DNA from 4 places in the Streptomyces sp. NBC_00271 genome. Region 4 is predicted to be linked to each of the others. Evidence: riboswitches for the same ligand, from Rfam matches in the RefSeq annotation. Region 4 holds a riboswitch; each other region holds the start of a gene.
The links. A riboswitch is a leader RNA that binds a small molecule or an ion and turns the genes downstream of it on or off. The one in region 4 is predicted to bind cyclic di-AMP.
Positions count from the first base shown of each region.

Region 1: it holds a riboswitch for cyclic di-AMP, as region 4 does, so the genes downstream of both, OG798_RS32305 (C40 family peptidase) here and OG798_RS44425 (M23 family metallopeptidase) in region 4, are expected to answer to the same signal.
Region 2: it holds a riboswitch for cyclic di-AMP, as region 4 does, so the genes downstream of both, OG798_RS37975 (M23 family metallopeptidase) here and OG798_RS44425 (M23 family metallopeptidase) in region 4, are expected to answer to the same signal.
Region 3: it holds a riboswitch for cyclic di-AMP, as region 4 does, so the genes downstream of both, OG798_RS31125 (LysM peptidoglycan-binding domain-containing protein) here and OG798_RS44425 (M23 family metallopeptidase) in region 4, are expected to answer to the same signal.

Region 1 covers NZ_CP108070.1:7,073,805-7,077,063, forward strand. Annotated here, with positions in the region: gene OG798_RS32300 (tellurite resistance/C4-dicarboxylate transporter family protein) at 1-271, opposite strand, end outside; gene OG798_RS32305 (C40 family peptidase) at 367-1,527, opposite strand; cyclic di-AMP (ydaO/yuaA leader) riboswitch at 1,536-1,707, opposite strand; gene pcrA (DNA helicase PcrA) at 1,990-3,259, shown strand, end outside.
Region 2 covers NZ_CP108070.1:8,382,059-8,385,317, forward strand. Annotated here, with positions in the region: gene OG798_RS37965 (M16 family metallopeptidase) at 1-203, shown strand, start outside; gene OG798_RS37970 (M16 family metallopeptidase) at 200-1,588, shown strand; cyclic di-AMP (ydaO/yuaA leader) riboswitch at 1,835-1,995, shown strand; gene OG798_RS37975 (M23 family metallopeptidase) at 2,008-2,772, shown strand; gene OG798_RS37980 (GntR family transcriptional regulator) at 2,985-3,259, shown strand, end outside.
Region 3 covers NZ_CP108070.1:6,842,887-6,846,145, forward strand. Annotated here, with positions in the region: partial or broken gene OG798_RS31120 (HAD family hydrolase) at 1-370, shown strand, start outside; gene OG798_RS31125 (LysM peptidoglycan-binding domain-containing protein) at 517-1,215, opposite strand; cyclic di-AMP (ydaO/yuaA leader) riboswitch at 1,220-1,380, opposite strand; gene OG798_RS31130 (hypothetical protein) at 1,653-1,913, opposite strand; partial or broken gene OG798_RS31135 (CocE/NonD family hydrolase) at 2,186-3,187, opposite strand.
Region 4 covers NZ_CP108070.1:9,765,152-9,768,410, forward strand. Annotated here, with positions in the region: gene OG798_RS44420 (alpha-galactosidase) at 1-910, shown strand, start outside; cyclic di-AMP (ydaO/yuaA leader) riboswitch at 1,212-1,370, shown strand; gene OG798_RS44425 (M23 family metallopeptidase) at 1,373-2,374, shown strand; gene OG798_RS44430 (rhamnogalacturonan lyase family protein) at 2,617-3,259, shown strand, end outside.

The DNA.
Region 1 (3,259 bases), 2.7 Mb from region 4:
CGACCGCGGTGAGCGCGCTCGGTGTACCGGCCTCCGTCAGCCACCGCTCCCGCTCCCGCAGCAGCCGTACGACGAAGGCCGCGGCGAGCCCGAGCCAGCCGAGGGCCGCCAGGGCCAGCACGATCCGGGACAGGATCTCGTAGCCGGTCTGCTCCAGCCCGATCGAGATGATGCCGGTGGCCAGGATCGCGGCTCCGGCGCCCGGCGGATTCTGCGCCCACCAGCTGCGCAGGCCGGTCCACCGGGTGCCGGGCGGGGAGATGGCTGACATGGGCCCGATGCTAAGGACCTTCGAGCGGGTTGGCGGCGGGCCACGCGCGCGTGGAGCTCGATGAGCCCCACGCGCGCGTGCCGGGCACCGAGGCGTTAGGCCGGACGCACCACGCTGTGGATGATCGACTCGCCGCCGTAGAAGATCGACTCCTCGCGGACGTACGCGCCCGGCTTGGGGGCGTGGATCATCATGCCGTTGCCGACGTACAGGCCGACGTGGCTGATGTCGTCGTAGAAGAAGACGAGGTCACCGGGCTTGATGTCGGCGAGCGGGACCGTCGTGCCCACGTTGACCTGGTCCCAGGTGGTACGCGGGAGATCGACGCCGGCGGCCTTCCAGGCGGCCTGGGTGAGGCCGGAGCAGTCGTAGGAGCCGGGCCCGGTCGCGCCCCAGACGTACGGCTTGCCGACCTGGGTGCGGGCGAAGGCGAGGGCCTTGTCGGCGTTGGCGGTGTACGAGGAGTCGGTGGTCGAACTCCCCGAGGTGCCCGAGGTGCCGGTGGTCGTCTGCTGCTGGGCGGCCGCCTCCTGGGCCTTCTTCTCCGCCGCGGCCTGCTGCTGGGCCAGCTCCGCCGCCTTGCGGTCGGCCGCTTCCTGCTTCTTCTTCTCGATCGCCGCGAGCCGCGCCTTCTCCTCGGCGGTCAGTTTCGAGAGCAGGTCGCGCGCCGCGGCGAGCTTGCGCTGCACGTCGGCCTTGGACGTCTTCAGCGCGCTCTGCGTCGTGGTGAGCGTCTGCAGGCTCTGGGAGGCCTCCGCGCGCTTCTTGGTGGTGGCGGCCTGCTCGGTGATGTAGTCGTCGACGGCCACCTTCTGGCGGCTGGTCAGCCGGTCCATCAGCTGGGTCTGGTCGAAGTAGTCCTGCGGATTGTCGGCCAGCAGGAGGGTCGCGGTGTCGGGCGCGGAGGCGCCGGTGCGGTACTGCGCCGCGGCGAACGACCCCAGCTCCTCGCGCGCGGTGTTGAGCTTCTCGGTGCGCCGGGCCACGTCGTCGAGGAGGGAGTCGACGCGCTTGCGCTGCTGCGCGGTCTTCTCCCTGGTCGCGTTGTACTTCTCGGTCGCCGCCTCGGCCTGGTGGTAGAGGTCGTCGACCTTCTTCTCGACCTCTTCGATGCTCGGCTTGGGATCGGCCGAGGGCGCGGCGTTCGCCGTCTGGGAGAGCAGGGCCACGGAGGTGAGGGCCGCCGTGGCGAGGGCGGGGGTCCGTATACCCGCTATGCGCGTACCTGTAGGACTCCACTTGCGATGCGACGCCAAGAGAGGCGACTCCTTCCGTCTTCCGCCTACCGAGTTAGCTGTCGGGTTCGGGCGGGTGATTCCGGAAGGTTTGCCCTACGGTCCTTGTCCCAGTGGACAGTTGGACCGATTCACCCCAAGGTCGGTTGGGTCCCCGGCTCCGGCTGCCGTACGGCGCACCGGACTCGGCGGAGGCCGCACGGCCCGGCGGTGTTCGCCGGTTGGGTCGAGCGGCCTGCCCGGCACGCTAGCCAACTCATAAGTGTTCTGTGAAGTTTGATGTGCGATATGCCCGATACATTTTCGTGACCTTGACCTCGGGGGTCATTGGCCGTGGCTGACCGTGATGAAGCGATCCTGAACGGTGACGGCGTCCGCGGTGGAAGGAGCGACGGAAAAAGATCATGCGCGGTCGCGGAAAAACCGGTCGGGTTTCCAGGGTGGCCGCGGGTTGTCAGTGGGGCCGCCTAGACTCGGAGAGCGATGAGCAGCCTCTTTGATGACAGCTTTCTGGCGGACCTCCAGCCTTCCGGGGCCCACGAGGAAGAGCCCCCGCCGCCCGAGGACGGGGCGCCGGAGCCGCTTCCGGACGACCTGTTCGGCGGCCGCTTCGACGTGCCCGCGAGCCGGGACGCCTACTACCGCGACGGCGCGCCCCGCCCCGCCGTGGACCCGGCGGCCCTGCTGGACGGGCTGAACGAGAACCAGCGCGCGGCCGTGGTGCACTCCGGCTCCCCGCTGCTCATCGTGGCCGGCGCGGGCTCCGGCAAGACCCGGGTGCTCACGCACCGCATCGCTCATCTGCTGGGCGAGCGCCATGTCCACCCCGGCCAGATCCTCGCGATCACCTTCACGAACAAGGCTGCGGGCGAGATGAAGGAGCGCGTCGAGCAGCTCGTCGGCCCGCGCGCGAACGCGATGTGGGTGATGACCTTCCACAGCGCGTGTGTGCGGATCCTGCGCCGCGAGAGCAAGAAGCTCGGCTTCACCTCCTCGTTCTCGATCTACGACGCCGCCGACAGCAAGCGTCTGATGGCGCTCGTCTGCCGTGATCTGGATCTCGATCCCAAGCGCTTCCCGCCCAAGTCCTTCAGCGCCAAGATCTCGAACCTGAAGAACGAGCTGATCGACGAGGAGGACTTCGCCGTCCAGGCCGCCGACGGCTTCGAGAAGACCCTCGCCCAGGCCTACGCGATGTACCAGTCGCGGCTGCGCGAGGCCAACGCGCTCGACTTCGACGACCTGATCATGACCACGGTCAACCTGCTGCGTGCCTTCCCGGACGTCGCCGAGCACTACCGGCGCCGCTTCCGCCACGTCCTGGTCGACGAGTACCAGGACACGAACCACGCGCAGTACGCCCTGGTCAGGGAGCTCGTCGGCCCGGCCGCCGGTGACCGGCCCGAGGAAGCGCCGCCCACCGAGGGCGAGCTCGGGCCCGCCGAGCTGTGCGTCGTGGGCGACGCCGACCAGTCGATCTACGCCTTCCGCGGGGCGACCATCCGCAACATCCTCCAGTTCGAGGAGGACTACCCGGACGCGACGACGATCCTGCTGGAGCAGAACTACCGCTCCACCCAGACGATCCTGACCGCCGCGAACGCAGTCATCGAGCGCAACGAGTCCCGCCGCCCCAAGAACCTGTGGACCAACGCGGGCGCCGGTTCGAACATCACCGGCTATGTCGCCGACACCGAGCACGACGAGGCCCAGTTCGTCGCCGACGAGATAGACCGTCTCACCGACGCGGGCG
Region 2 (3,259 bases), 1.4 Mb from region 4:
GCGCCGACGAACTGTGCCGGTACGCCGTCCTGTTCGGCGACCCGCAGCTCGCCCTGACGGCCGTACAGCGCGTCCTGGACATCACGGCCGAGGAGGTCCAGGAGGTCGCGAAGGCCCGCCTGCGCCCCGACAACCGCGCGGTGCTCGTGTACGAGCCGGTCGCTGCCGGCACCACCGAAGAGGACGAGGAGGCGGCGAAGTGACCGAGCTCGCCACCATGGACTTCCACCCGCAGCCCCAGGCGGGTCAGCCCAAGCCCTGGGCCTTCCCGGCGCCCGAGCGCGGCACGCTGGACAACGGCCTGACCGTGCTGCGCTGCCACCGCCCCGGCCAGCAGGTCGTCGCCGTCGAGGTGTTGCTCGCCGCGCCGCTCGAGGCCGAGCCCGCGGGCCTCGACGGCGTCGCCACGATCATGGCGCGCGCCTTCTCCGAGGGCACCGACAAGCTCTCCGCCGAGGAGTTCGCCGCCGAGCTGGAGCGCTGCGGCGCCACCCTCGACGCGCACGCCGACCACCCCGGCGTGCGGCTGTCGCTCGAAGTGCCCGTCTCGCGCCTGCCCAAGGCGCTCGGGCTGCTCGCCGACGCCCTGAGGGCACCGGCGTTCGCGGACAGCGAGGTCGAGCGGCTGGTGCGCAACCGGCTCGACGAGATCCCGCACGAGACGGCCAACCCGGCCCGGCGGGCCGCCAAGGAGCTCTCCAAGGAGCTGTTCCCGGCGACCTCGCGCATGTCGCGCCCGCGCCAGGGCACCGAGGAGACCGTCCAGAAGATCGACTCGGCGGCCGTACGCGCCTTCTTCGACAAGCACGTACGTCCCGCCACGTCCACCGCTGTGATCGTCGGCGACCTGACCGGCGTCGACCTCGACGCGCTGCTCGCCGAGACGCTCGGCGACTGGACCGGTTCGTCCGCCGAGCCGCGCCCCGTGCCGTCGGTGGCCGCCGACGACACCGGCCGTGTGATCATCGTGGACCGCCCCGGCGCGGTCCAGACGCAGCTGCTCATCGGCCGCGTCGGCGCCGACCGGCACGACCGTGTGTGGCCCGCCCAGGTGCTCGGCACGTACTGCCTCGGTGGCACCCTCACCTCGCGCCTGGACCGCGTCCTGCGCGAGGAAAAGGGCTACACCTACGGTGTGCGGGCGTTCGGCCAGGTCCTGCGCGCCGCGCCGGACGGAACCGGTATCGCGATGCTCGCCATCAGCGGCTCCGTGGACACCCCGAACACCGGCCCGGCGCTCGACGACCTCTGGAAGGTGCTGCGCACCCTCGCCGCCGAGGGCCTGACGGACGCCGAGCGCGACATCGCCGTACAGAACCTGGTGGGGGTGGCGCCCCTCAAGTTCGAGACCGCGGCGGCCGTCGCGGGCACGCTCGCGGACCAGGTCGAGCAGTACCTGCCGGACGACTACCAGGCGACGCTGTACCAGCAGCTCGCCGCGACCGGCACCGTGGAGGCCACCGCGGCCGCCGTGAGCGCCTTCCCGGTGGACCGTCTGGTGACCGTCCTCGTCGGCGACGCCGCGCAGATCCAGGAGCCCGTCAAGGCCCTCGGAATCGGTGAAGTGACCGTCGTTCCGGCGGAGTAGAGGTTCAACGGAGCGTGACTCCGTAGGGCCCGGGTGACTGAAGAGTCGCCCGGGCCCCTTTTTGATCGGATTTCCGCTCGGGTCTTCGCGCGGACTTCATCCCCAAGATGTCCGTATTGGTAGGGAGGTTGCCCGTCTGCCCTGTGGCATGCACTACAAAAGCCGTGATCCGTTTGTTGATTGAAAGACGCCCCGTCTAGCGTCGGTGCGGCTGTTCGTCAGGCAGTGCGCCGCGCCCGCGGCACCGGACAGTCATCGCCGAGTCCCCGTACGGCGCGAGCCAGGGGAGCCGGGGACCCACACGTAGTCCCTGGGGTGAATCGGACGCCCTCCCTGGAGGGAGTCCGTAGGAGACCTTCCTGCTCCGAACCCGTCAGCTAACCCGGTAGGCGAGAGGGAAGGAAAGGATCAGCCCCTACATGGCGTTCACCTGTGGCCCCGGGAAACACCGCCGTCCGAGCCGCGTGAAGCGCTCCACCACGAACGCCGTCGGCGTCGCCGCGCTCACCACCACCGGTGTCATCGGAACCCTGGCCGCTCCGGCACTCGCCGCGGACGCCTCCGTCGAGCAGACCGGGCTGACCCAGGCCGTCACCCTCGGTGACAGCGTCGCCGCCCAGATCGACGCGCAGGCCGCCGCCCAGCAGCGCGCCGCCGACGAGGCCGCCGCGCGCAAGAAGGCCGAAGAAGCCGCGCGCAAGAAGGCCGCCGAGGAGGCGAAGAAGGAGCGCGAGGCCAAGGAGCGTGCCGCCCGCGCCGCCGAGCGCAAGCGCCTCAACACCTTCGTCCTGCCGATCACCGGCTCGTACATCTCCACCGGCTACAAGACCGGCGGCAGCCTCTGGTCCTCCGGCAGTCACACGGGCGTCGACTTCCACGCCGCCTCCGGCACCTCGGTCCACGCGGTCGGCTCCGGCACGGTCGTCACGGCCGGCTGGGGTGGCGCGTACGGCAACCAGATCGTCCTGAAGATGCACGACGGCACCTACACGATGTACGGCCACCTGTCGTCCATCGGCGTCTCCGTGGGGCAGACGGTCACCCCGGGCCAGCAGATCGGCCTCTCCGGCGCCACCGGGAACACCACCGGGCCGCACCTCCACTTCGAGGCCCGTACGACGGCGGAGTACGGCTCCGACATGGACCCGGTCGCCTACCTCCGCTCGCACGGCGTGAACGTCTGACGCTCGCACACCCCGAACGCCTGACGACCGGCGTCAACACTTCCGAAGCCCCGGCTCCCCTCAGCCGGGGCTTCGTCGTTTCGAACGGCTGTCTGTCCAAAAAATATCCATGGATTCCGGCCCGCCATCGGAAATTCCAGTTCTCTGCAATAGAGTCGCTGAACAAGCGTCAATCGACCGCGTTTCGCGGGGATTAAGGCGGAGGTCCGGTCATGCGCATTCCCGCGCACTCGGTATGCACGGCGATCCGTGACGACATCGTCGCGGGTGTCTACGAGCGCGGCAGCCGGCTCACCGAGGAACTGCTCGCGCGACGCTACGGCGTCTCGCGGGTCCCCGTGCGCGAGGCCTTGCGCACGCTGGAGGCCGAGGGCTTCGTCGTCACCCGTCGGCACGCGGGCGCGTGCGTCGCGGAGCCCACCGAGCAGGAGGCCGCGGACCTGCTCGAGATGCGCATGCTCCTGGAGCCGCTGGGCGCCGCGAGGGC
Region 3 (3,259 bases), 2.9 Mb from region 4:
GTGGACGGAGCGGATCAGCAAGGTGTTGCTCCGTCACCCGTCGCTGTCCGACGACGAGTTGGCGTCGGCGGCCCGGGGTGTGGTGGGCTCGCTGGCCACCGTCACCATGTCGGGGCCCGGGACCGTCGAACTCCAGCCATGCGGCGTGACCAAGGCAACCGGTCTGGCGCTCGCCGCCGCCCACCTCGGTCTCACCCCCGCCGCCACCATCGCCTTCGGCGACATGCCCAACGACATCCCCATGTTCGACTGGGCCGCCCGGGGGGTCGCCATGGCCAACGCCCATCCGGAGCTGAAGGCGGTGGCCGACGAGGTGACGTTGTCGAACGAGGACGACGGGATCGCGGTGGTGCTGGAGCGGCTGTTCCCGTGCCGGTCGGATCGGTTCCGGGAGTCCGGAGAGCCCGGTGGGTCCCGGCAGCTCTCCGAGTCTCTCCGACCTCATCAGCCGTATCAGCCGCATCAGCCCCGGCAGTCGTACCAGCCCTACCGGCCCAACCAGCCCCACCAGTCCTGTCAGTAGGCCCCGTTGACGTTGTCGATCGAGCCGTACTTGTGCGCCGCGTAGTTGCAGGCCGCCGTGATGTTCGCGACCGGGTCGTAGGGGTTCATCGACGTGCCCGGCACGTGGTAGGCCTTGAACGTGGGGTCGATGACCTGGAGCAGGCCCTTGGAGGGGATGCCGGCCTTGGCGTTGGAGTCCCAGTTGTTGATGGCCAGGGGGTTTCCGGAGGACTCGCGCATGACGTTGCGGTGGATGCCGTTGTAGGTGCCGGGAATCTTGTTGCGGGCCATGATGTCCAGCGAGTGCTTGATCCATCCGTCGAGGTTGTTCGCGTACGTCTTCGACGTGGTGGGCGCCGTCTTAGCCGGGGTCTTCTTGGCGGGGATTTGGACGGTTTTGGTGCCCACGGTCAGGGTGAGGCCCGGACGGAGCGTCGTCGGGTTGGGGCCTATGACCGCGCGGTTGGCGGCGTACAGCTTCGCCGCGCCGCCGCTCTTGGGGTACTTCTGCGCGATCTTGGCCAGGGTGTCGCCCGCGACCACCTTGTACGTGATGAGCTGGACATCAGTGGTGGTGGCCGTGGCGGCCTGCGCGCAGGCCGCGCTCACGAGCGGAAGGGCGAGTGTGACTCCGCCCATTCCCGCGGCGAGGATGCCCCGAGTGAGCATGCCGTGGATCTTGAAGCTGCGGTGCTTGCCTCGTGCGGACATGGCGAATTCCTCTCCGGCGCCTGCGAAGTGAGCTGTCGGGTTCGGGCGGGAGCTGCCCGGCCGCACGGTGTGTGCGACTTCACCCCTAGCCGTTCCGGTGTCCGGATCGGCGGCTTACCTGGGTCCCCCGCTCCTGCCGTGCGTGTGTGTGGGTGGCTGGGATGTTCCGGTCGGCGGCAGGATTGGGCGGTCCGTCCGGATTGACGTGAACGTATGCGAGAGCACATGTCCGGAACAAGCCCTCATTTCCCGGTGTAGATCGCTTTCACCTGGGCAATACGAGGGAGAAAATGCCCGATTAATCCGGAACGTGACACTCAACTTGCCTTATGCAAAGGGGGAGTCGTCAAGACGGGATAAAGAGCCCACCCTGTATGGGAGTGACCCAATTCACGCGACCAAGCAGAAATAAAGCGGCACTGGCGGCAAATCGGACATCACGCCTCGAGTGTCCAGGCCGGTGAGTCCGCGGGCGGAGCCGGGCGGACCTCCCCCGCGGACAGGTCCGTGTCGAGGTCGTCGTCGGGGAGCCGGCCGGCGTTGGGGTTGAAGTAGAGGCCGTAGGCCCAATATTCGGGGAGTTCGTGGCGCATCAGGTCCGGGTGGGGCCCGAACTCCTGCCCCGCGTAAGCCCTGTTGGTCCTCGTCACCGCCTCGGCCCGGGGGATTCTTCGCTCCCACGTCCGATGGAAGACCACCTCGTTGCCGTCCTTGCGGATCAGCTCGTTCGAGGTGACGAACTCCCGGGCGTCGCAGCTGAGTTCGGAGCGTGTCTCGACCCGGGCGTCCCAGGGCGGCTCCGGGCGGTGCAGACGGATCGACGTCGTCGAGAGGTACGGGCGGAGAGCGGGTTCGGCTCGTCGATGGTGTACGCGCCCGGGTCCGACTCCCTTGCTCGCACCGGAAGTTCGAGGGAAGACACGTCCTCCGTAGAGCCCGGTTTCCAGGAGACCGCCTGGTCGGGGCCCTAGCGCGCTGACAGGTTCAGAGCACCCCGGGTCACCAGCGTCGAGGAACCGTCGGCAGCGACGTCGGCGGAGGCGGACCCTGGGGCGCCCCGGGGTCCAGGTCCCCCCGGGACCTCGAACTCGAAGCGGGCCGACCTCGCGCCCTCCTCCCGCTGGTTCGGCGGCAGGCCCGCGTCGTTCCCGACGGGGCGGAAACGGCCCGCGTCCACGCCCGTGTGCTGAGGGGAGCGCACCAGCACGGTGCGCCCCGCAGCGCGTACGCGATCGGGGTCGCGGAGGGGGAGGGTCAGGCGGTGTCGCCCACCCAGCGGCCGGGGAGGGACGGGTACGTCGTCGCCGGGGGGTGCCGCGGCCATGACGTCACGGTTGCTCACGCCGGGGTCGGACTGTTGATCACACCGAGGTCGGGATGGCCGATCGCGTCAGGGTCCGGGTCCGGGCCTGACCCGGCCCTTGACCCCGACGCGATCGGCCGGCCTGAGCCAGTAGTCCCACCACCCCGGCGTCTCCTGGAGGAAGCCGATCGCCGGGCCCGGCGGCAGGCCTCGGTCCGGGTCCCTCCGTATCCCCATCCTCGCGATCCCCCGTCCTCGCACACACTGGCGTGGCGCCAGTACGCGTCCCGGGTCGGGTGGGACAGCCACGTACAGCCACCTACAGCCACGTATGGATGAACGGCTCCACCGTCTCCAGGCGCTTCACCCACATGGCGCGCCACACTCGCCCTCCCCATACGGGTCCGTCGGCACGCCCTCCGAGTTGCCGTGACCGCGGGCATCCACCCGGACGGACGCGTAGCCGTGGCCCGCGTACCAGGGGTGGAGCTGCCAGTCGCGTGGCGCGGTCCGGTCGGTGAGCCGGTCCGGGAGATATTCGAGGAGCGCGGGGACGGGCGCGTCGGTCAGCGGGCGCCACACGCGCGCGTGCAGGCGGATGCCGTCCGGGAGCGGGATCCACAGATCCTCGTGAGTCGTCTCGTGGGAGAAGGGCGTACGGATGTGCATGCTCATCACGGTCACATCCGGTCATATCGACCGATCGGGAACATACCGCCCGTGATCCCGTACCGCCCAGGT
Region 4 (3,259 bases):
TGAGCTGTACCGCGCGCACCCCGACTGGGTGCAGTTCCAGCCGGGGCGGACCAGGACGGAGTTCCGCAACCAGCTCGTACTCAATCTCGCCCGCCCGGATGTCCAGGAGTACCTGTGGGAGCAGCTCGACGGTCTGCTCTCGAGCGCCCCGATCGACTATGTGAAGTGGGACTTCAACCGCTGCTTCACGGACGCCGGTTGGCCCGGTGAGCCGTACCCGCAGAAGCTGTGGGTCGAGCACGTGGAGGCCCTGTACGGGCTCCTGGACCGGCTGCGGGCCGAGCATCCCGGGGTAGCCTTCGAGTCCTGCTCGGGCGGTGGCGGCCGGATCGACCTCGGCGTCATGGCACGCACGGACCAGGTGTGGACCTCCGACAACACCGACCCGCTCGACCGGCTCGCCATCCAGCACGGCTTCAGCCAGATCCACCCGGCCCGGATCATGGCCGCCTGGGTCACGGACAGTCCGAACGCGCAGCTCAACGGTCGGATCAGCTCGCTGCGCTTCCGGTTCGTGAGCGCCATGGCCGGGGTGCTGGGGGTCGGCGGTGACCTGGCCGACTGGAGCGAGGCGGAGCTCGTCGAGGCGCGGGAGTGGGTGGACCTCTACAAGGAGATCCGGCCGGTCGTGCAGCGCGGCGACCTCTACCGGCTGCGGCCTCCGGAGGGCGGGCTGAGCGCCGTGCAGTACGTCCGCGGCGACGAGACCGTCGTCCTCGCCCTGCTCCAGGCGCAGCATCACGGCGAGCCGGTCGCCCCGCTCCGGTTGCGTGGGCTCGATCCGAGCGCCGCGTACGAATGCCGCGAAACGGGTGAAGTGCACCGAGGTGCGGTGCTGTTGCATCACGGGTTGCGGACGGGGCTGCGCGGGGACTTCGATGCGGCAGTTATCCGACTGCGTCGCATGTGAGCGTTCTGTCCCTATTGATGCCTTAATTCCAACTGGCCCTGGAATAAAAGACCGTGGTGTGACGTGCGTGAGCAGCGTCATATTCGTGACGATGCGTTGCCGGCCCGCTTTCTCGATCCGCCCGAATTTCCGGGCGGATTGAGGGGCGGGGGAGATCATTGTCCACGGAGGGTGACCGGAATTCCGGCATGGATCAAGAATGGCACGCGCACAGAAAAGCGACATGGTTGGCGATGCGCCCCCATGTCGCTTACGTTCGCCCTCAATCCGGACGGACGCCCAATCCTGCCGCCGCCCGGTATCCGCACACCCACCGGTAACCGGCAGGAGCGGGGGACCCACAGGTACCACGCCTGTTCCGGTCTCCGGAACGGCTAGGGGTATAGCCGCGCAGCCGCGTGGCCGGGCATCTCCAGCCCGCACCCGACAGCTCACCTCGCAGGCGCCGGAGAGGAATTCTTCATGCCCGCGAAGGGTAAGCACCGCCGACCCAAGTCCCAGCGTTTCTCCCGCTCGATCGCCGTGGCCGGAACCGGTGGCGCCGCCCTCGCGCTGCCGCTGATGGGGGCCGCCGGTGCCCATGCCGTGACGCCGACGGCCGCGGTTTCGTCCACTGCGGAAAAGACCGCGACGATTTCCGGCGCGACGGTTTCCGAAAAGACCGCGACGGTTTCCGAAAGGACCGCGACGGTTTCGGAAGAGACCGCGTCGACCTCCACGGCCTCGACGAAGACCTATTCGGTGAAGGCCGGCGACTGGCTCTCCAAGATCGCCGAGCGGCAGCACCTCCGCGGCGGCTGGCAGAAGCTCTACTCCGACAACCGTCAGGTCATCGGCAGCGACCCCTCGATGATCCACCCCGGCCTGAAGCTCACGATCGGCGTGAGGGCCGCGTCGACCGACGACACCAAGCCGTCGACCAAGCCGTCCACGCAGTCGTCCGCCAAGACGTCCACGCGATCGTCGGCGCAGTCGGCCGCCGGATCGTCCGGCGCGGCGGACGCGCCCAAGACCCAGGCCGCCACCACCCGGGCCACCGGCACCGCCACCCACACCGGTTACACCCTGCCGGTCGGGGGCGCCACCATCGGCACCGGCTACAAGGTCGCCGGCAGCATGTGGTCCAGCGGCTACCACACCGGCGTGGACTTCGTGGTCCCGACCGGCACCACCATCAAGGCCATTGCCGCCGGTACCGTCGTATCGGCCGGCTGGGGCGGCGCGTACGGCAACCAGGTCGTCATCCAGCACGCCGACGGCCGGTACTCGCAGTACGCTCACCTGTCCGCCCTGTCCGTCTCGGCGGGCCAGACCATGACCAATGGCCAGCAGATCGGCCTCTCCGGCGCGACCGGCAACGTCACCGGTCCGCACCTGCACTTCGAGATCCGCACCACCCCGAACTACGGCTCGGACATGGACCCGGTCGCGTACCTTCGCTCGCACGGTGTCGCCGTCGGCTGACGTCCGCCGCGCCTCTCACATCTTCGAGGGCCGGACCCCGCGATCGCGGGGTCCGGCCCTCGGCTTTTCTCCACGCGTCCCGGCGTGGTCCTTTCATGATCGGCACATTGCGGTCTTGTGGCACCGGCGAACGAGGTCTCGACACGGTGCGAGAGTGGCTCCACAGTGATCTCCGTAAGCGCTTTCTATGTCTTCGGCGGCGGCACCGCGGCCGTCGTCGCCACCGCAAGGAGCACGCCATCGTGAGACCTCGAAGACTCGGCGTCGTCACCGCCGCCGCGCTGCTGGCCGGTCTGGTCGCCGCGCCCTCGCACGCCACCGAACGGCATCCGCCGCCGCGCCGGATCGTGGAGAACCTGGACCGCGGCCTGGTCGCCGTCCCCTCGGGCAAGGGCACCTTCCTGAGCTGGCGGTTACTCGGCACGGAGTACGCACTCCCCCAAGTTCTCGGCTCCGCTCGAACAGGGGGTACCCCCACCGGGGACGCGATCGCGTTCAACGTGTACAAGGGCGGACGGCGGCTCAACCAGGCGCCGGTCACCCGGTCGACCACGTACCAGGACGACACCCGGGGCACCGGCACCTACACCGTGCGTGCCGTCGTCAACGGCCGTGAGCGGAAACCGAGTTCGGCGGCGCTCGACTTCGTGCGGGGTTACGCCGAGGTTCCGCTGGCCGCCGCCGACGGATACACCGTGCAACACGCCTGGCCCGGCGACCTCGACGGCGACGGACGCTACGAACTCGTCGTCAGCCGGCTCGCGCAGACCCGCGACAAGCCCGACCTCCTGGAGGCGTACACGCTCACCGGCGCGCGGCTGTGGCGCGTCGACCTCGGCCCGGGCTCGTACACCCAGGTCGGCGGGAACGGCGCCAACGATCCCG